DNA from 3 places in the Dactylosporangium maewongense genome. Region 1 is predicted to be linked to each of the others. Evidence: riboswitches for the same ligand, from Rfam matches in the RefSeq annotation. Region 1 holds a riboswitch; each other region holds the start of a gene.
The links. Region 1 has a riboswitch for cyclic di-AMP ahead of ABD332_RS53435 (C40 family peptidase). Riboswitches for the same ligand answer to the same signal wherever they lie in the genome.
Positions count from the first base shown of each region.

Region 2: linked by a shared signal. The riboswitch ahead of ABD332_RS20725 (C39 family peptidase) and the one ahead of ABD332_RS53435 (C40 family peptidase) in region 1 are both predicted to bind cyclic di-AMP.
Region 3: linked by a shared signal. The riboswitch ahead of ABD332_RS07785 (coiled-coil domain-containing protein) and the one ahead of ABD332_RS53435 (C40 family peptidase) in region 1 are both predicted to bind cyclic di-AMP.

Region 1 is NZ_BAAAQD010000040.1:33,451-39,350, reverse strand. Features, by position in the region: gene ABD332_RS53450 (AMP-dependent synthetase/ligase) at 1-1,216, opposite strand, end outside; gene ABD332_RS53445 (ABC transporter ATP-binding protein) at 1,213-1,977, opposite strand; gene ABD332_RS53440 (ABC transporter ATP-binding protein) at 1,994-2,767, opposite strand; cyclic di-AMP (ydaO/yuaA leader) riboswitch at 3,059-3,204, shown strand; gene ABD332_RS53435 (C40 family peptidase) at 3,212-4,195, shown strand; gene ABD332_RS53430 (methyltransferase domain-containing protein) at 4,241-4,987, shown strand; gene ABD332_RS53425 (sigma-70 family RNA polymerase sigma factor) at 5,682-5,900, opposite strand, start outside.
Region 2 is NZ_BAAAQD010000007.1:429,316-435,215, forward strand. Features, by position in the region: gene ABD332_RS20715 (L,D-transpeptidase) at 1-616, opposite strand, end outside; gene ABD332_RS20720 (hypothetical protein) at 726-1,574, opposite strand; cyclic di-AMP (ydaO/yuaA leader) riboswitch at 1,854-1,996, shown strand; gene ABD332_RS20725 (C39 family peptidase) at 2,182-3,027, shown strand; gene ABD332_RS20730 (transglycosylase domain-containing protein) at 3,050-5,215, opposite strand; gene asnB (asparagine synthase (glutamine-hydrolyzing)) at 5,617-5,900, shown strand, end outside.
Region 3 is NZ_BAAAQD010000002.1:184,750-190,649, reverse strand. Features, by position in the region: gene ABD332_RS07795 (NAD(P)/FAD-dependent oxidoreductase) at 1-676, shown strand, start outside; gene ABD332_RS07790 (glycoside hydrolase family 19 protein) at 738-1,856, opposite strand; cyclic di-AMP (ydaO/yuaA leader) riboswitch at 2,245-2,381, shown strand; gene ABD332_RS07785 (coiled-coil domain-containing protein) at 2,457-3,407, shown strand; gene ABD332_RS07780 (exopolyphosphatase) at 3,490-4,455, shown strand; gene ABD332_RS07775 (VOC family protein) at 4,468-4,932, shown strand; gene ABD332_RS07770 (hypothetical protein) at 4,929-5,330, opposite strand; gene ABD332_RS07765 (MarR family winged helix-turn-helix transcriptional regulator) at 5,327-5,767, opposite strand; gene ABD332_RS07760 (App1 family protein phosphatidate phosphatase) at 5,808-5,900, opposite strand, start outside.

The DNA.
Region 1 (5,900 bases):
TGCGGATCTCGACGCCGCTGTGCGCCTCGCCGACCGTGCCGAGCCTGATCCGGCCCGGGCGGTTGGCGGTGCCGATCGCGGTGTTCTCGGTCATGCCGTACACCTCGTGCATCGGCACCCCGATGCCCATGAAGAACCGCAGCACGTCGGGGGCGATCGGGGCGGCGCCGCTGGCGGCGTAGCGGACCCGGCGGACGCCGATGCGGTCCTTCAGCGCCCGGTAGCACAGCAGCCAGCCGATCGCGTACCGCAGCCGGCTGCCGGTGGTGTGCCGTCCGCCGTTGGCCTCCAGGGTGGCGCCGATGCGGTCCGCGACCCGCAGCCACAGCCGCGCGTTGGCCCGCTTGAGCGGCGACGCCCCGCCGAGCCGGACGGTGATGCCGGCCATCATCTTCTCCCAGATGCGGGGCACCCCGAACAGGATCGTCGGCTGCACCTCGCGCAGGTCGGCCTGCACGGTCGCGATCGACTCGCCGAAGTGGACGGTGACGCCGGCGGCGGCGTTGAACCAGACCGTGAAGACCCGCTCCGCGACGTGGCACAGCGGCAGGTAGGACAGGGTCAGGTCGTGCGGCCCCGGTGGCGGGTCGGTGAACCCGCCGCCCTCGACCAGGACCCGGATCGCGAAGTCCACGTTGGCGACGGTGAGCATCGCGCCCTTGGGCCGCCCGGTCGTGCCGGACGTGTAGATCAGCGTGGCCACGTCGCCGGGGTCCGAGGCCAGCTCGATCGGCTCCGCGTCCGCGTGCGACGCCAGGAGGTCGCTCCACGCGATGAGCTTCGGGTGCTTGTACCGGCCGCGGATGCCCCTGGGCTCCAGGTAGACGATCCACTCCAGCCCGGGGCAGTCGTCCAGGACCGCCAGGGCCTTGTCCACCTGCTCCTGGTCCTCGGCGAAGAGGATCCGGGCGCCGGAGTCGGCGAGCATGTGGCGCACCTCGTCCGGCGGGTTCGTCGGGTACAGCCCGACGGTCGCCGCCCGCACCGCGACGGTCGCCACGTCGACGAAGAGCCACTCGGAGCGGTTCTCCGACTGGATCGCGACCCGGTCGCCGGGCTGGACGCCGAGCGACCTGAGCGCCCGGGCGACGGTCTCCGCGGTCTTCCAGTAGTCACGCCAGGTGATCTCGCGCCAGATGCCGCGGTGCTTCTCCCGTATGGCGACGGCGGCGGGCGTGCGCTCCGCGTGCCGCCTGACCAGTTCGGCGATCGTCATGCTCGCTCCACCTCCCCCAGGTAGGCGCGCAGGACGTCGGGGTTGCTCTGCACCTCGGCGGGCGTGCCGGTGGCGACGGGGACGCCGAAGTCGACGACCATCACCCGGTCGGCGAGGTCCATGACGAGCCCCATGTCGTGCTCGACGAGGATCATCGGGACACCGAGCTCCTCGCGGACGTCGAGGATGAAGCGGGCCATGTCCTCGGTCTCCTCCAGGTTCATCCCGGCGACCGGCTCGTCCAGCAGCAGCAGCTTCGGCTCCATCGCGAGGGCCCGGCCGAGCTCGACGCGCTTCTGCACGCCGTACGGCAGCAACCCCACCGGCAGCCGGCGCCACTGCGCCAGTTCGAGGAAGTCGACGATGTCCTCGACCACGGCCCGGTTGGCGATCTCCTCGCGCCGGGCCCGGCCGAGCCACGCGATCGCGGCGAGCGTGCCGTAGCGGATGTGGTGGTGCCGGCCGAGCATGAGGTTCTCCAGCACGGTCAGGTGCTGGAACAGCTCGACGTTCTGGAAGGTGCGCGCCACGCCCAGCTTGGCGACCTTGTCCGGGCGCAGTCCGGTGAGGTCGGCGCCGTCGAGGGACACCTTGCCCTGCTGCGGCCGGTACACCCCGGAGATCACATTGAAGATCGACGTCTTTCCGGCCCCGTTGGGCCCGATGACGGCGAAGAGCTCGTCCTTGGCGACGGTGAACGAAACCCCGTCGATGGCTTTGACGCCGGCGAAGCTGAGCCGGACGTCTTCGAAACGCAGCACGGCGACTCCTGATTTTCTATGACAGCCAGCGCTTGCGACGCTTGTAGTGCTTCACGTCGCGGAAGGACCGCTCGGCCCGTCCCAGGTAGAACTCGCGGATGTCGTCGTCGGCGAGCAGTTCGGCGGCGGGCTTGTCGAGCACGACCTTGCCCGTCTCCAGCACGTATCCGTGCTCGGCGATCGACAGCGCCATGGTCGCGTTCTGCTCGACCAGCAGCACGCCGGTGCCGGCCTGGTTGATCTGCACGATCAGGTCGCGGACCTGCTCGACCAGGCGCGGCGCGAGCCCGAGGCTGGGCTCGTCGAGCAGCAGGTACGCCGGGTCCGACATGAGCGCCCGCCCCATCGCCAGCATCTGCTGCTCGCCGCCGGAGAGGTAGCCGGCGATGCTGCCGCGGCGCTGCGCGAGCACGGGGAACAGGGTGTACATGCGGTCCATCGCCTCCGCCCGGCCCTTCGGGCGGGTGTGGGCGCCGAGCCGCAGGTTCTCCTCGACGGTCAGTTCGGCGAAGGTCCTGCGCCCCTCCATCACCTGCGAGACGCCGCGGCGGACCACGGCGGCCGGTTTGAGCCGGTGGATGGGCTTCTCGTCGAGCGTGATGGCGCCCTTGGTGATGGCGCCGTCGTGGACGCCGAGCAGGCCCGACAGGGCCCGCAGCAGCGTGGTCTTGCCGGCACCGTTCGCGCCGAGCAGCGCGACGATGCGTCCTGGTGGGACCTGCAGGCTGACGCCTCGCAGCACCAGCATCACGTCGTCGTAGACGACCTCGAGGTTCTGGACACGCAACATCCGGTGACGCTCCTCCGGGGGTGTTCGGAGTGGGCGAACTATGTGCATCGACGGTGAATAAAGTTACGTGTATTTAACCGGGTCTCAGAGCAGAATCAAGCCCCAATTGTGTGTCCGTCAACACCATCTTCTGTGGTGCGTCACTGTCCGATGTGGAGCGACAACCCGCCGTGATTCGGACTTTTGGGGTAATCGATATTCAACAACGCTCGCGGGTTTCGCTTCGTTGGTGATCACGTTAAGTTATGTCCTGGCCTGCACGGCAGTCCGTCGCCCACCCCGGGCGGCGCCGGGCAAGCGCCGCCGAGTCGAGCGCCGCTCTGGCGCTGTCGAGCCGGGGACCCAGGGTCCTTGGGGTGAATCCGCACAGCGCGGTAGGGCGCACTCTTCCCGCCCGAACCCGTCAGCTAACCCGGTAGGCGGTCGGTGAAGAAGGGTCATCCCTTGTCCGCTGGACACCGCACCAAACGGTCCCTGCTGCGCACGCTCTTCATCGGGGTCGTGTCGCTGGCGATCGTGGCGCCCGCGAGTGTCGCCAAGGCCGATCCGACAGCGGCCGAGATCGACGCCCAGATCCAGAAGGCGGGCGACGAGCTCGAAGACCTGGTCGAGGCCTACAACAAGATCAATGGCGATCTGGCCACCACCCAGGCGGCCGCCGCCGAGCTGCAGAAGAAGCTCCAGCCCTACGTCGACAACATGGCCAACGCCAACGCCAACGTGGACGTCATCGCCGTCGCGGCGTTCAAGGGCGCGGGCAGCCTGCAGAACCTCAGCATCGTGCTCAACGCGCGGTCGTCCGACACACTCATGGACCAGCTGACCACGCTGCAGCAGATCGGCAAGCACCAGCAGCACGAGATCGCCGACTTCACGTCGGCCAAGTCGAAGCTGGACGAAGAGAAGAAGAAGATCGACGAGACGCTCGCCGCGGAGACCGCGCAGAAGACCGAGCTCGAGACCAAGAAGAAGAAGATCGAGGGCGACGTCAAGAAGCTCGAGGCGCTCCGCCGCCGCTCCACCACCGGCGGCACCGGCTCCACGGGTGTCAAGGTCGCGCTCGGTGCCGAGTGCACGTCACCGGCGAACGCGGCGGTGGCCTTCGCCTGCGCCCAGCTCGGCGAGCCCTACAAGTGGGGCGCCGCCGGACCCAGCAGCTGGGACTGCTCCGGCCTGACCATGGGCGCCTGGAAGGCGGCCGGCGTCATCCTGCCGCACAACGCGGCGCAGCAGTGGAGCAAGACCACGCACATCTCACGGTCCGCGCTCTCCCCCGGCGACCTGGCGTTCTTCCGTGGCCTGGGGCACGTGGGCATCTACATCGGCAACGGCAAGATGATCCACGCCCCGACGACGGGCCGAAACGTCGAGGTCCAGTCGATCGACGGCCGCAGCGACACGTACGGCTACGGCAGACCGCACAAGTAAGCCCTGACAGCACGTCCAAGAGGCCATGCCCGGCAAGATCGGGGCATGGCCTCTTGGGATCCTGAGCAGTACAGCCGCTTCGCCGAGGAGCGGGCGCGGCCCTTCCACGAGCTGGTGGCGCGCATCCAGACCACCGCGCCGGTCGCGGTCGTGGACCTCGGGTGCGGGCCGGGCACGCTGACCGCGACCCTCGCGACGCGCTACCCGGACGCGGCGGTGCTCGGCATCGACTCCTCCCCCGAGATGCTCGCGAAGGCGGCAGCGCTCGGCACCCCGCAGCTGTCGTTCCAGCTCGGCGACATCGCCGGGTGGCGGCCGCAGCGCGGCTCCGTGGACGTCATCGTCGCCAACGCCTCCCTGCAGTGGGTCGACGACCACGCCGCGCTGATGCCGACGCTCGCCGCGGCGCTCGACGACGGCGGAACGCTCGCGTTCCAGGTCCCGACGGGCGGGCCGATCCTCGACGCGGACATCCTGGACCCGACCGTCCTGGGGCCGCGCGGCGCGACGCCGGTGCGGGAGGCGGCCTGGTACGTGCGCACCCTCGCCGGGCTCGGCCTGGCCGTGGACGCCTGGGAGACGACGTACTTCCACGTCCTGCCCGGCGAGGACCCGGTGCTGGAGTGGTTCAGCGGGACCGGCCTGCGCCCCTACTTCGACGCCCTGTCCGGTGCGGAGCTCGACGACTTCCGGGCCAGGGTGGCCGCCGCGCTGCGCGAGCGCTACCCCCGCGAGCCGTTCGGCACGATCCTGCCATTCCCGCGCCTCTTCGTCGTGGCCCGGCGCCCCTGACCCCGCCCACCGACCGCCGGCCCACCACCCCGGGCCCTGGCACCGCGACCAGCCGGGCCGCCACCCGGACCGCGGCAGGCACCGCCAGGACACGGCACGGCACGGCACGGCCAGGACACGGCACGGCACGGCACGGCCAGGACACGGCACGGCCAGGACACGGCACGGCCAGGACACGGCACGGCACGGGCACGGCACGGCACGGGCACGGACAGGGCACGGACAGGGCAGGGCACGGCCAGGGCAGGGCAGGAGCGCCGCCCAGCCGGCCCGGACGCCGCCGACCAGCCGGAACGCCCCACCCACCCGGACCGCGGCACGGCCAGGACTCGGCACGGAGGGGACGCCTCTGTCACCCGGGCCGGGGCGTCGCCGGTCGGGCCGGAGGACGGGCCGCCGGCGGGCACGTCGGCGGGCGAGCCGGGCGACGCGTCATCGAAGGGACCCGGCGGGCGATTCCCGGCACCGCGCCGCCAGCCGGGCACCCGCCCCGCGCCGCTCCTGACGCTGCGTTACGGGCCGGGGCGCCGGCGGCCGGTCCCGGGGCGTCGTGCCGCAATGTTGAGGGTGAGCCGGCACCGCTACGGGACGTGGGCGTCGATCGATGGTCGGTGACCTAAACGAGACCTAAGCGTCCCAGCATGTGGAAGCAGCCCCCGACCGGGACGGTCAGGGGCTGCGGGTCGTCTGCGGGCTAGGCGGCCTGGAGGCCTTCGGCACGGGCCAGCTCGCGGAGACGGCCGAGGGCCTGGATCTCCAGCTGGCGGATGCGCTCACGGGAGAGGGAGAACCGGCTCGCGACCTCGGTCAGCGAGTGCTCGCGGCCGTCCTCCAGACCGTAGCGGGCGCGCATGATGCCCGCGGACCGGTCGTCGAGGTGATTGAGCAGACCCTCGATGCGCTGGCGCTCCAG
Region 2 (5,900 bases), on a different contig from region 1:
GCCAGTACTTCTCCGGCCGGTACATCACCTGCCGGCCGCCGAACCAGTGCCACGCACCGGGCTGCGGCGGATCGCTCTTCACGAAGAGACGCTGCTGCACGGCGGCGCGCGACTCCTGCGGGACGTCGGAGCCGAACTCCACGACGATCGGCATGCCGACGCCGTAGGTCCCGCCGTTGGTCAACATCAGGTCGGACGTGACGACCGGGCCGCTGGCCTTCGCCGCCGTGGTGAAGGCCGCCTCCCGGGTCACGGGTTTGTTGTCGGCACCGACGGCGGTGACCTTCGCGGTGTACGCCGTGCCGTAGCGCAGCGCGGTGGCGGGCACCCACGACGTACCGTCTTCGCGGAACTCGCCGGCGACCCGCTGGCCCGCCGCGTCGGTCAGGACGACCTCGGTGATCTTCCCGTCGTTGACCTTCGTGCCGATCTCGGTGCTGATCGCCACCCCCGACTCGCCCGCCGCCGGGCTGACGGCCAGCCCGACCGCCGGCGGCGGAGCGGTCGACTTCGCCGCCGTGGGCTTCTTCGTCGAACTGGTACACGCCGACAGGCCCAACTGCGCTCCCACCGCGAGCGCGACCAGCGCCGCCGCGGTCCGGCTGGGCCCCCTCATGTGTTCTGCCTGTGCATGGACATGGGGGCATCGTCGTGCGCATCGGGGCGAGGCCGGGGCGGCAATACGAGTGACAATGCGAGGGACCTGGGCCCGCGCGGTGGAATTCCTACATGACGGCGTCCACGATCTGTTGTGCGAGCCCCTCCCACTTCGCGTAGGCGTCCGGGAACGCCGACCGCTGCACCATCTGCGCGGCGATGGTGACGGCCTGCTGCTCCCAGCCCGGGATCTGGGCGAGCGCCGCGTAGAACCTGCGGGCGGACTCGTGCGGGTTCATCAGCTGGTCGACCGAACCCCAGCTCGGCCGCTGCTGGAAGAGGCCGACCGAGTCGTAGTCGTACCCCACGCCCTCGTTGGGGCGCTGCAGCGACTGCGGCACGTTCGGGTTCGCGAGGTTTCGCAGGTGGCTCTCCTGCAGGGCGGTGGCGATCCCCACGACGGCCGCGCGCCGCGGCAGGTTCAGCTGCCGGGCGACGTCGATGATCGCGACGGCGTTGTTCATCTCGGCCTGGGTCAGCCCGCCGACGGGCGCGTGCACGGTCGGCGACGGCGCCGCCGTCGACGCCGGTGGCGTGCCGGCGGGTGCCGGGGTGGTCTTCGCCGGTGCCGGGGCGGCCTTCGTCGGTGCCGGCGTGGCCTTGTTCGCGCTGTCGGCGGGTTTCCGGGTGCGGCTGCGTGAGGCCTGCCCGCCGGCCGCCGAGCGTTCGGCGTCGACGGCGAACGCCGCACTGTCCGCCGGCACGGCGGCGGGTCCGGCCGACGCCGACAGCGTCGCGGACAGGCCGATCGCCACGACCGCGACGGCGCCCACGGCGTAGCGGCGGATCTCGGCCGGCACGGGTGCACGCAGCCGGAATCGGGTCGCGTGCCGCCCCCGCCGGGAGCGGCGCAGGTGTCGGGGACCGCGTGCGGTCGCACCGTTGAGCTGCTGGTCATCGTCGGCGCCCGGAAGCATCCGGCGAGCCTAGGGAGGCCCCGGATCCGGGGTGATGCCGGGCATGCGAACCTGCCGACCGGACACTGGGCGGGCCGCACGGGGCCGGGGCGCGGTCGGCGAGGTGCACCGGGGCACGGCGCAGCCGACCGGCGGGCTGATGGCCCGTGCACCCGGCCGTTCGCCACGCCGTCGTCACGCAAGGTAGCCGACCAGCGTGGGGGTTCCGGGGGTCCTCCCGCGCCCCCGATATGGTCCTCGCATCCGCCCGGCCCGACGTCACCCACCTCGGATGACACCGCGGCGGATCCGCTGAGTCGCGTCCGCGCGAGCCGGGGAACCGAGCACCACCGGGGTGAATCCGCGGGGCCAGCGCCTCGCGGTAGGGCGATCCTCCCGCCCGAACCCGTCAGCTAACCCGGTAGGCGGCACCGGAAGGAGCACTCCGTGCAGCCACTGACCCGGCATCGCCCGTGCCGCAGCACCTCGGGCACCTCGACCCTCGGCCCGGCCCGGTAGTCGCCGACCGTCACCGCACCGGCCCTCGGCCGGCGTGGCACCCCCCTGCCCGGATCACGTCCGGCACCGGCAACAGCAGCCGTCATCGAGCATGTCTGTCGAGGTACCCGTGAGTTACCTGTACAAACCCAGGCACCAGAACCAGAGCCCCGCCCCGTCGCGCTTCCGCGTGCTGCCGATCGCGGCCGCCGCGGCGGTCCTCGGGGTGACGGCGGCCGTCGGCGTGGCCGTGCACGCCTCGACCCCCGCACCGGTGGCCGACGCGCAGTCGGTGACGTCCGCGGATCCGTCCGGAACCGGCGCCGGTCCGGCCGGGCGTGACCGGCAGCGGACCCAGGCGGCGCCCGACGCCGCCTCCGCCCCGTCGAAGGCCCCCGCCGGTACCGCGACGTCCAAGCCCGCCCCGCCCGCCGCCTCGGCCAGCCCCACCAAACCGGCGGCCCCGGCGGAGAAGGAGCTCGCGTACCGGTTCGCCTGGCAGGAGAACTTCTACTACTGCGGCCCGGCGGCGACCCGGATCGCGCTGACCGCGCGGTCGATGTACCCGTCCCAGTCCGAGGTCGCCCAGAGCCTGCACACGACCGTCAACGGCACCAACTCCGCCGACGACACCACCCGGTCGCTCAACGAGTACACGAAGACCTCCTTCTACAAGTCGCACTTCATCCCCGGTCAGTCGGCCACCCAGGCGGAGATCGACCAGATGCAGGCCGACGTCGTCAACGCGATCACCAACGGCTACGCCGTGGTCGCCAACATCGCCGGCTCCACCGTGGACGACAAGGGCAACTCGCACTCGTACCCGGGCGGCCACTACCTCACGGTGGTGGGGTACCTCGACGGCGGCAAGACGGTGAAGATCGCCGACCCCGCGGACGCCCTGGGCGTCGGGTACTACACGCTGACGACGGCCAAGCTCGCGCACTGGACCGCCCTGCGCGGATACTCCGCCTGACACGGCCGTCAGCGGCTCGCGGTCAGCGGCCCAGTGCGCGTACCCGGCTGGGTGGCCGGAACGCCTGGGCCGGCTGGCCGCGCAGCGCGCTCGCCATGGTCTGCGCGACGGCGGCGTTGACCGAGCCGGAGACGCCGCTGCCCACGTGGTCGTTCGGGTTGTCCACGTTCACCGCGATGCCGGCCGCCGCGATCTGCGGGGTGAAGCCGACGAACGTCTCGGTCGAGTTGTACTCGGAGCTGCCGGTCTTGCCCGCGACCGGGCGGCCGCCCAGGATGCCGGACACGTTCTCCGCCGTGCCGCCGTCGCACTTGCCGTACGCCGAGGACCGGCTGACCGGGCACCGTGCCGCGTCGGTCGCGGCGGCCGCCACGTCGGCGCTGACCGCCTGCCGGCACTTCGGGGCGGCGGCGTCGACCGGTTTGCCGTTGGAGTCGGTGATCGACAGCACCGGCAGCGGCTGGCAGTACAGGCCGCCGGCGGCGACCGCCGCGTAGGCGTTGGCGAGGTCGAGCGGTGTGGTCGAGGCGACGCCGAGGGTGAACGCTCCCCACTGGTCCGCCTTGGCCGCCATCGCCGCGTCCTCGGCGGAGCGGAACGTGATGCCGAGCCGCTGCGCCATCTCGACCACGCGGCGCGCGCCGATCTGCTGTTCGAGCCAGACGAAGTAGGTGTTGACCGAACGGCCGAAGCCGTTCCACATCGTCCGGTTCCCGTTCATCCAGCTCGGGGAGTCGTTCCCCGGGCACCACTTGCCCCCGCAGCTGCCCGGGCCGCTGGCCGGCCACACGGTCGCTATCCGGCCCGGTGAGTTGAAGTTGGTGCTCAACGGCATGCCCGCGTCGAGCGCGGCGAGCATGGTGAACATCTTGAACGTCGAACCCGCCTGATATCCGGCGACGCCACCACCGCCCGCGATGAGCTGGTTGACGGTGTTCGGGAACAGTGGATGCTGGGGCGGGTTGGGTTCCAGGCTGTAGTGGCGGTTGACGGCCATCGCCAGGACCCGGCCGGTGCCGGGGGTGACGACGGCCGTCGGCATCGACCGCGCGCTGCCGTAGCCGTAGACGCTCAGGGACTGGTTGAGCGTGGCCGCCTGGATGCCCGGGTCAAGCGAGGTGACCACGGTGTAGCCGCCGGTGCGCAGCGCCTCGTCGCGGTCGGCGCGGGTGGCGCCGAACTCGGGCTGGCTGCCCCACCACTGGCGGAAGTAGTCGCAGAAGAAGCCCCAGTCGTTGTGCTCCCGCGGGACGGACACGCAGTTGTTGGGCAGGTCGCGCTCGTTGATCTTCAGCTCCTGGCCCTTCGCCGCGGTGGCGTCCGCGGCGCTGATCATCTTCATCTTCGCCATCGAGTCGAGCGTGTAGGCGCGGCGCCGCAGGGCCGCGTCGCGGTCGCCGCTGATCGGGTTGTCGCCGTCGGGGGACTGCAGCAGCCCGGCGAGCAGCGCCGCCTCGGGCAGCGTCAGCTCCAGGGCCGACTTGCCGAAGTACGTCTGGCTGGCGGCGTAGATGCCGTAGGCGCCGGCACCGAAGTAGGCGATGTTCAGGTAGCCCTGGAGGATGTCCTGCTTGCTCAGGTGCTGTTCCAGCTTCGTCGCGTAGCGCATCTCGCGCACCTTGCGGGCGGGCGTGTCGGCGAGCGAGTCGACCCGCTGCTGCGGCGACAGGGTCGGGTCGTTCTTCAGCACGTTGCGCACGTACTGCATCGTCAGCGTCGAGGCGCCCTGCTGGGCGTTGCCCCTGCCGTTGGAGACCAGCGCGCGCAGGACGCCCCTGCCGTCGACACCCTGATGCTGGTAGAAGCGGGTGTCCTCGGCCGCGACGACGGCCTGCTGGAGCACCGGTGCGATCTGGTCCAGCGGCACGTCCTTGCGGTTCTCGTCGTAGAACGTGGTGATGAGCGTCTTGCCGTCGTTGGCGTAGACGTAGGTGGCCTGCGGCGGCGGTGGCAGCGCCAGGTCCGCCGGGAGGTTCGTCCAGACGTCACGGCTCGCGTTCACCGTGGAGCCGCCGATGAACGCGAGTGGCAGTACACCGGCGGCCACGACCAGACCCGAGATGACGCCGCACAGCAGGAGCCGGCCGAGCCCCCGGATCCAGCGTGCTGAGCGGCTCGGCGCCCCGGCTTTCGCACGGCGGCTGCTGGCGCTGTGCGCGGGTCGGCTTCGGGCGCGGACGAGGCGCATTGGCTTCTCCCCAGGAGACAACGGGTGGTTCGCTAGCCGCCGATCCGACGTGGACCGATGTGACCGGCGCGCCGCTACCCGGGGGGGTGCAGGGCCAAACGGCGGGAGTGCCCGCCCGCCCCGATCGTCACCCCGGGGCGAGGTTCACCCCTCCGCGGGCCGGCGATCCCCCTGGTGAGGAGGGATCGGATGACGGCCGGGCAATCGGGCGCCCGGACCCGGCAGCCTCTGTTCGGCTGGATCGCGCGGCGCACTGTGGCCGTTCGAGCGGGGGCTCAGCCGGTGCCGGCGGGAGCTCACCGGCGACGGCTCACGGGCGACCGCCGACAGAGCGGTCCGCGGCCCGACACCGCTGCCACGCGAGGCGACCGAAGGGAAACGACGCCATGTGCGGCTTCCTGATGTACGTGGGGGACTTCGCCATCTCCCCAGAGACCCTCGGACTGGTGGAACGGCAACTCGAGTTGCTCGACCACCGCGGCCCCGACGACATGGCCCTGGAGAAGGCCGGACAAGGCGTGGCGGCCGGTTTCAAACGGCTCGCCATCATCGACGTGCAAGGCAGCCGGCAGCCGTTGCGGTACCCGCCGAGCGGGCCGGATGCGGGCCGGTGGACGCTGGTCTTCAACGGCGAGATCTACAACTTCGAGGCACTGCGCGAGGAACTGATCCGCGTGCACGGCGC
Region 3 (5,900 bases), on a different contig from region 1:
CTTCGGCGACCACCTGTCGACGAAGGCGCTGCGGCAGCTGCACACCATGGGCGTCGAGGTCGAGCTCGGCACGAAGGTCGTCGACGTCGACGAGACCGGCATCGAGGTCGAGACGCGCAACGGCCGGCAGCGGATCGAGTCGATGACGAAGATCTGGGCGGCGGGCGTGGCCGCGCCGTCGCTGTCGACGCAGCTGGCGAAGGCGACGGGAGCCTCGACCGACCGGGCCGGACGGCTGGAGGTCGAGCCGGACTGCACCGTGCCGGGCCACCCGGAGATCTTCGCGATCGGCGACATGATGTCGCTCAACCGGCTGCCGGGCGTCGCGCAGGTCGCGATCCAGAGCGGCCGCCACGCCGCCGGCCAGATCAAGAAGCGGCTCGCCGGCGAGGCGACCGGTCAGCCGTTCAAATACTTCGACAAGGGCAGCATGGCCACGATCTCGCGCTTCTCGGCGGTGGCGAGCGTCGGCAAGCTGCACTTCTCCGGGATCGTCGGCTGGCTCATGTGGCTCGCCGTGCACCTGCTCTACCTGGTCGGCTTCAAGAACCGGGTCACCGCGGTGCTGCACTGGTTCGTCAGCTTCATCGGCCGCGGCCGCTCGGAGCGGGTCGCCACGTTCCAGCAGGTCTTCGCCCGCCGCGCGCTGCAGGAGTACCGCCAGCACCTGCCGTAACCGTCGGAAGACAAAGAGAAGGGCGCCCCACTCCCCGGGGCGCCCTCCTGGTATTCGGCGACTAGCAGCTGAGCGAGCCCGCTCCGACGCCCACGCCGAGGATGCCGACGAAGCGCTGGTACGCCGCGACCCGGCTCTGCACCTGCGCCGGGTTGCGCCCGCCGCACTCGAGACTGCCGTTGATGCTGCGGATCGTCTCGCCGAACCCGGCGCCGTTGACCATCGCGTTGTGCGGCGTCATCGTGCCCGGGCCGGTCTGCGTGTTCCAGTACCAGAGCGCGGTCTTCATCGCGACGGCCGGGTCGGTCTGCACCAGGTTCGGGTTGCGCAGCAGGTCGATGCCGAGCGCGTCACCGGCGGCCTTGTAGTTGAAGTTCCAGCTGAGCTGGATCGGCCCGCGGCCGTAGTACGCGGCCTGCCCGGCGGGGCAGCCGTACGGCTGGCTCGTGTCGCAGTAGTGCGGGTAGTTCGCGGTGTTCTGCTCCACGATGTACACCAGGCCGCCGGTCTCGTGGTTCACGTTCGCGAGGAACGCCGCCGCCTCCTGCTTGCGCTGGGCGTCCGATCCCGTCTTCGCGAACGCCGGGTAGGCGTTCAGCGCCGCGACCAGGCCGTTGTACGTGTAGAAGGGGTTCCGGTTCGGGAACATCTGGTTGAACTGGGCCTCGCTGACGACGAACGCCCCGTTCGACGGCGGGTTCGTGGTCGGGTTCGGCGGCGGCGTCGTGCCGCCCCCTCCGCCGTTGCAGGTGTACGGGTCCCAGTACCAGGTGCTGATCGTCGGGCTGTACCCCGGGTTGTCGTGCTCGGCGATGTAGTACTTACCGTCGGTGAACTTCACGATGTCACCGGTCACGTAGTTGCGACCCTGCACCCACGCCGGGAAGCTGCACCCGCCCGCGGACCCGGTCTGCGTCGGCGGCTGCGGCGTGCTCCCGCCGCACGACCCCTGGTCCTGCCACACGCCGGTGTTCCCGGGCGGCGCCTCGTTCTGCGTCCACCACTTGGCGAGGAAGTTGTGCCCGTTCCGCGACACCGTGGCACCCCCGGTGTACACGGCCGACGCCTGCCACGCCGGCGCACAGGTGGCCGCCGACGCCGGCAGCATGTTGAAGACGGCGACGACGCCACCGACGACGGCGGTCGCGGCGAGCCCCGCCCACAGGCGCACTCTGGACACCAGATCACTTCCGTTCAGATCGACGCTGAGCCCCCATCCGACCAGCCACCACCGCGGTACAGGAGCAATCACATCGATTTATGAAGAATCTTTACGGTTCCGCTAACCTCACCTTTCCGAGGTGACTCGGGGTGACACGGGGTGACCGCGGGGTGGCGTAAAACAATCGCCCGGGCGAGAACGTTGCCGGCAGGGTGAGGCCAGTTGAGTGATTTCCGTCACGCGAGATTCTTTCGGCAAGCTTAGGCGACCTGCTTGGACGGCGCGGTTTCGAGAGGTGCGTCACAGCGGCGGACAGGCAGTACGCTGCGCGGTCTGATCGCCCTGGGTAGGCTGGCCGTCGGTCCCGTCCGACATGGCGCCGCCCCCCGCGGCGCCGGGCGCGACTGCCGCCCAATCGCCGGCTCGACACCGGCGAATCGGGGACCCAACCGCACAGTGGGGTGAATCCGCGGGCAACCGCGGTAGGGGTCGTTCCGTCCCGAACCCGTCAGCTAACCCGGTCGGCGGCCGACGGAAGGAACAACGAGCCAGATGTCATCACGACATCCCGGTCGGCGGATCATCGCCGTCCTGATGACGGCCGCCGTCCTTTTTGGGATGGCCGCCACTCCGGCCGCCGCCGAGCCGGGAGACGACACGGGCGACGAGGGATCCAACGCGTCCCTCGCCCAGGTCCTCGACGAGAGCACCCGCGCGTGGATCGAGGCCAAGGACAAGTACGACGCCTCGGTGAAGAACCAGGCGGACCTGACCGCCAAGCTCGCCCAGACCGAGGCCAACCTCGCCAGGGTCACCGAGCAGGTGTCGGCGATCGCCGTCGCCGCGTACCGGACGGGGCCGCTCACCACGTTCGTGGCGCTGATGGACTCGGGGAGCCCCACCGGCTTCGCGGAGCGGGCCGGCTCGATCGACGAGATCGCCCACCACAACGACAACCTGCTGCGCGAGCTCAACCAGCTGAAGCGGGACCAGGCGGCGCAGAAGACGGCGCTCGAGGGCGAGGTCAAGCTCCAGCAGGAGCAGGTCGCCGTCATGGCCGCGAAGAAGAAGGAAGCCGAGAAGGGCCTGGCCCAGGCGGGCGGGCCGAGCAACGGCTTCGTGTCGGCCAACCTGCCGCTCGCGCAGCCGTCGCCGCGCAACGCCAGCGGCGGCTGGTCCTCGGAGTCGTGCAAGCAGAACGACCCGACCACCAGCGGCTGCATCACGATGCGCACGCTGCACGCGATGCAGCAGGCGCAGGCGGCGGGCTTCAAGCGGTTCGTGTCCTGCTACCGGCCGAGCGGGCCGTACGAGCACCCGAAGGGCCGCGCGTGCGACTTCTCGGTGCAGGCCAAGTCGGGCTTCGGTGGCGTCGCCGCCGGTGAGGACAAGGTCTACGGGGCCAACCTGGCGACGTACTTCGTGAAGAACGCGGACCGGCTCGGCGTCATGTACGTCATCTGGTTCAAACAGGTGTGGACACCCGCGGTCGGCTGGCACCATTACAGCGGCGTGGGCGGGGACCCCTCCAGCGACCACACCAACCACGTGCACCTCTCGCTCCTGTAAGCACCGCCAAGACCTCACGTCTGCGTACGGCCGGCCGATAGGGCAACTGTCGACCGGCCGACGCAGGGTGAGGGGATCCGAAGTGAAGCACCGACTCGTGACGCGCAGCGACTTCGACGGCCTGGTGTGCGCCGTCCTGCTGCGTCACCTGGACCTCATCGGCGACATCACGTTCGTGCACCCCAAAGACGTCCAGGACGGCACGGTCGATATCGGACCCGACGACATCCTGACGAACCTGCCCTACGCGCCCGGCGCCCACCTCGTCTTCGACCACCACCACTCGGAGACCCTGCGCAACGCGGGCGACAACATGGACGACCGGACCAACCACATCATCGACGCGGAGGCCCCGTCGGCGGCCCGCGTCATCTACGACCACTTCGGCGGCGCCGCGCGGTTCCCGAACGTGTCCGACGAGCTGATGGAAGCGGTCGACAAGGCGGACTCCGCCCAGTACGACATCACCGACATCCTGCAGCCGGTCGGCTGGACGCTGATGAACTTCCTCATGGACAGCCGCACGGGACTGGGCCGGTTCCGGCAGTTCCGGATCTCCAACTACCAGCTGATGATGCAGCTCATCGACGCGTGCATCGACCACCAGGACGTCGAGGAGATCCTGGCGCTGCCGGACGTGGCGGAGCGCGCGGAGCTGTTCTGCGAGCAGCAGGAGCTCTTCGTCGACCAGCTGCGGCGGGTGAGCCACCTGGAGGGCGACGTGGTCGTCGTGGACCTCCGGGACGAGGAGGTGATCTACGCCGGCAACCGGTTCATGGTGTACGCGCTGTTCCCCGAGGCCCGGGTCTCCATCCACGTGATCTGGGGCAAGCAGAAGCTCAACACCGTCTTCGCGGTGGGCAAGTCGATCCTCGACCGCACGTCACCGACCGACATCGGCTCGGTGATGCTGCAGTACGGCGGCGGCGGCCACCTCGCGGCCGGCACCTGTCAGGTCCCGCACGACGAGTCCGAGCAGGTCCTGGCCGACATCATCGCGAAGGTCGGCGCCCCGCGCGCCGCGGCGATGAGTTCCGGCGCGTCCTGACGTAAACCTTGCATGACCTTCACCATCGCGCTGCCGGTCGCCGACCGCGTGGCCTCCCACGACTTCTACCGCGCCGTCCTCGAAACCGGGCCGATCCAGCCGGCGGGCGGGGACGGCCAGCCAGGCGGGGACGGCCAGCCGAGCGGGGACGGCCAGCCGAGCGGGGACGGGCTGCCGAGCGGGGACGGGCTGCCGGAGCCGCTGCGGTTCGAACTCGCGGACGGCGTCGCCCTGATGCTGGTGCCCGCCGACGGCTTCGCCTGGGCGATCGGCGAGCACGCCGTCGCGCCGGCCGGCACCAGCGAGTGCGTGCTGCACCGGCCGGTGCCCGGGCGCGATGACGTGCGAGCCGTGATCGAGCGTGCCCGGGCCGCCGGCGGGCGGGTCGTCACCGAGCCCGCCGACCAGCCGTGGGGCTACGCCGGGACCTTCGCCGACCCCGACGGCCACCTGTGGATGGTCATGCCGGAGTTCTAGGCCGCCGCGAGTGCGGCGTTCGCGCGGGCGGTGACCTGCAGCAGGACCCGACCGGCCGTGTCGAGGTCTTCTGGCGATAAATCACCATAAATCTGCCCGGTGATGGCGTTGATCCCGGCGCTGATCTCCTCGTATCGCGAACGGCCCAGGTCGGTGAGGGCGACGTCGCCGGTCAGCAGGCCGGCCGCGAACGCCGCGTCGACGTGGCCGGCGGGGTCGGTCCGGAGGCCGGCCGACATCTGCGCGAGCAGCTCGTCGCGGGTCAGCGGGCCGGCGGCGGTGAGGTTGACGGCGACCCACTGCTCAAAGGTGGTGCCGGAGCGGGCGAGCAGGCGGTCGAGGACGGCGCGGGTGGCGCGCTCGGCCTGGCCGAGGATGCGCCCGTTGAGGGTGGTCATGACGGACCTCTTTCCAGAAGGAGGGCTTGCAGGTCCGCGACGAACGCGGCCTGGCGATCGGCGGGCAGCGGCGCGAGCAGCTCCGCCATGAGCTCACGGACGATGCCGACGGCCTCGGCGCTGACCGAGCGGCCGCGGTCGGTGAGCCGCAGCTGCACGGCGCGCGTGTCCGCGGGGTCGGGGAGCCGGTCGAGCAGGCCGGCCGACTCCAGGGTCCGGGCGAGCTTCGAGACGTACAGCGCCTCGAGGCCGGTGTGGTCGGCGAGCCGCCGCTGGCTGGGCAGCTCGGCGCTGCGCGGGTCGTGCTGCAGGCCATACAGGGTGGCCAGCAGCGAATACTGCGCGTGCGTGAGCCCCAGCGGCGCCAGCGCCCGGTCCACGGCGACCTTCCACTTCATGGACAGCCGCCAGACCAGGAACCCGGGTGTAGGACTCATGCCAGAAACTGTACATGGCAATAGTAGCCATGGCTACTAACTACAGCAGCTCCGTGTCGCGCAGCAGGCGCCACAGGCCGGCGCCGTCGGGGGCGCGCAGCCAGCGCTGGGCGGCGTCCGCGGAAGAGGGCAG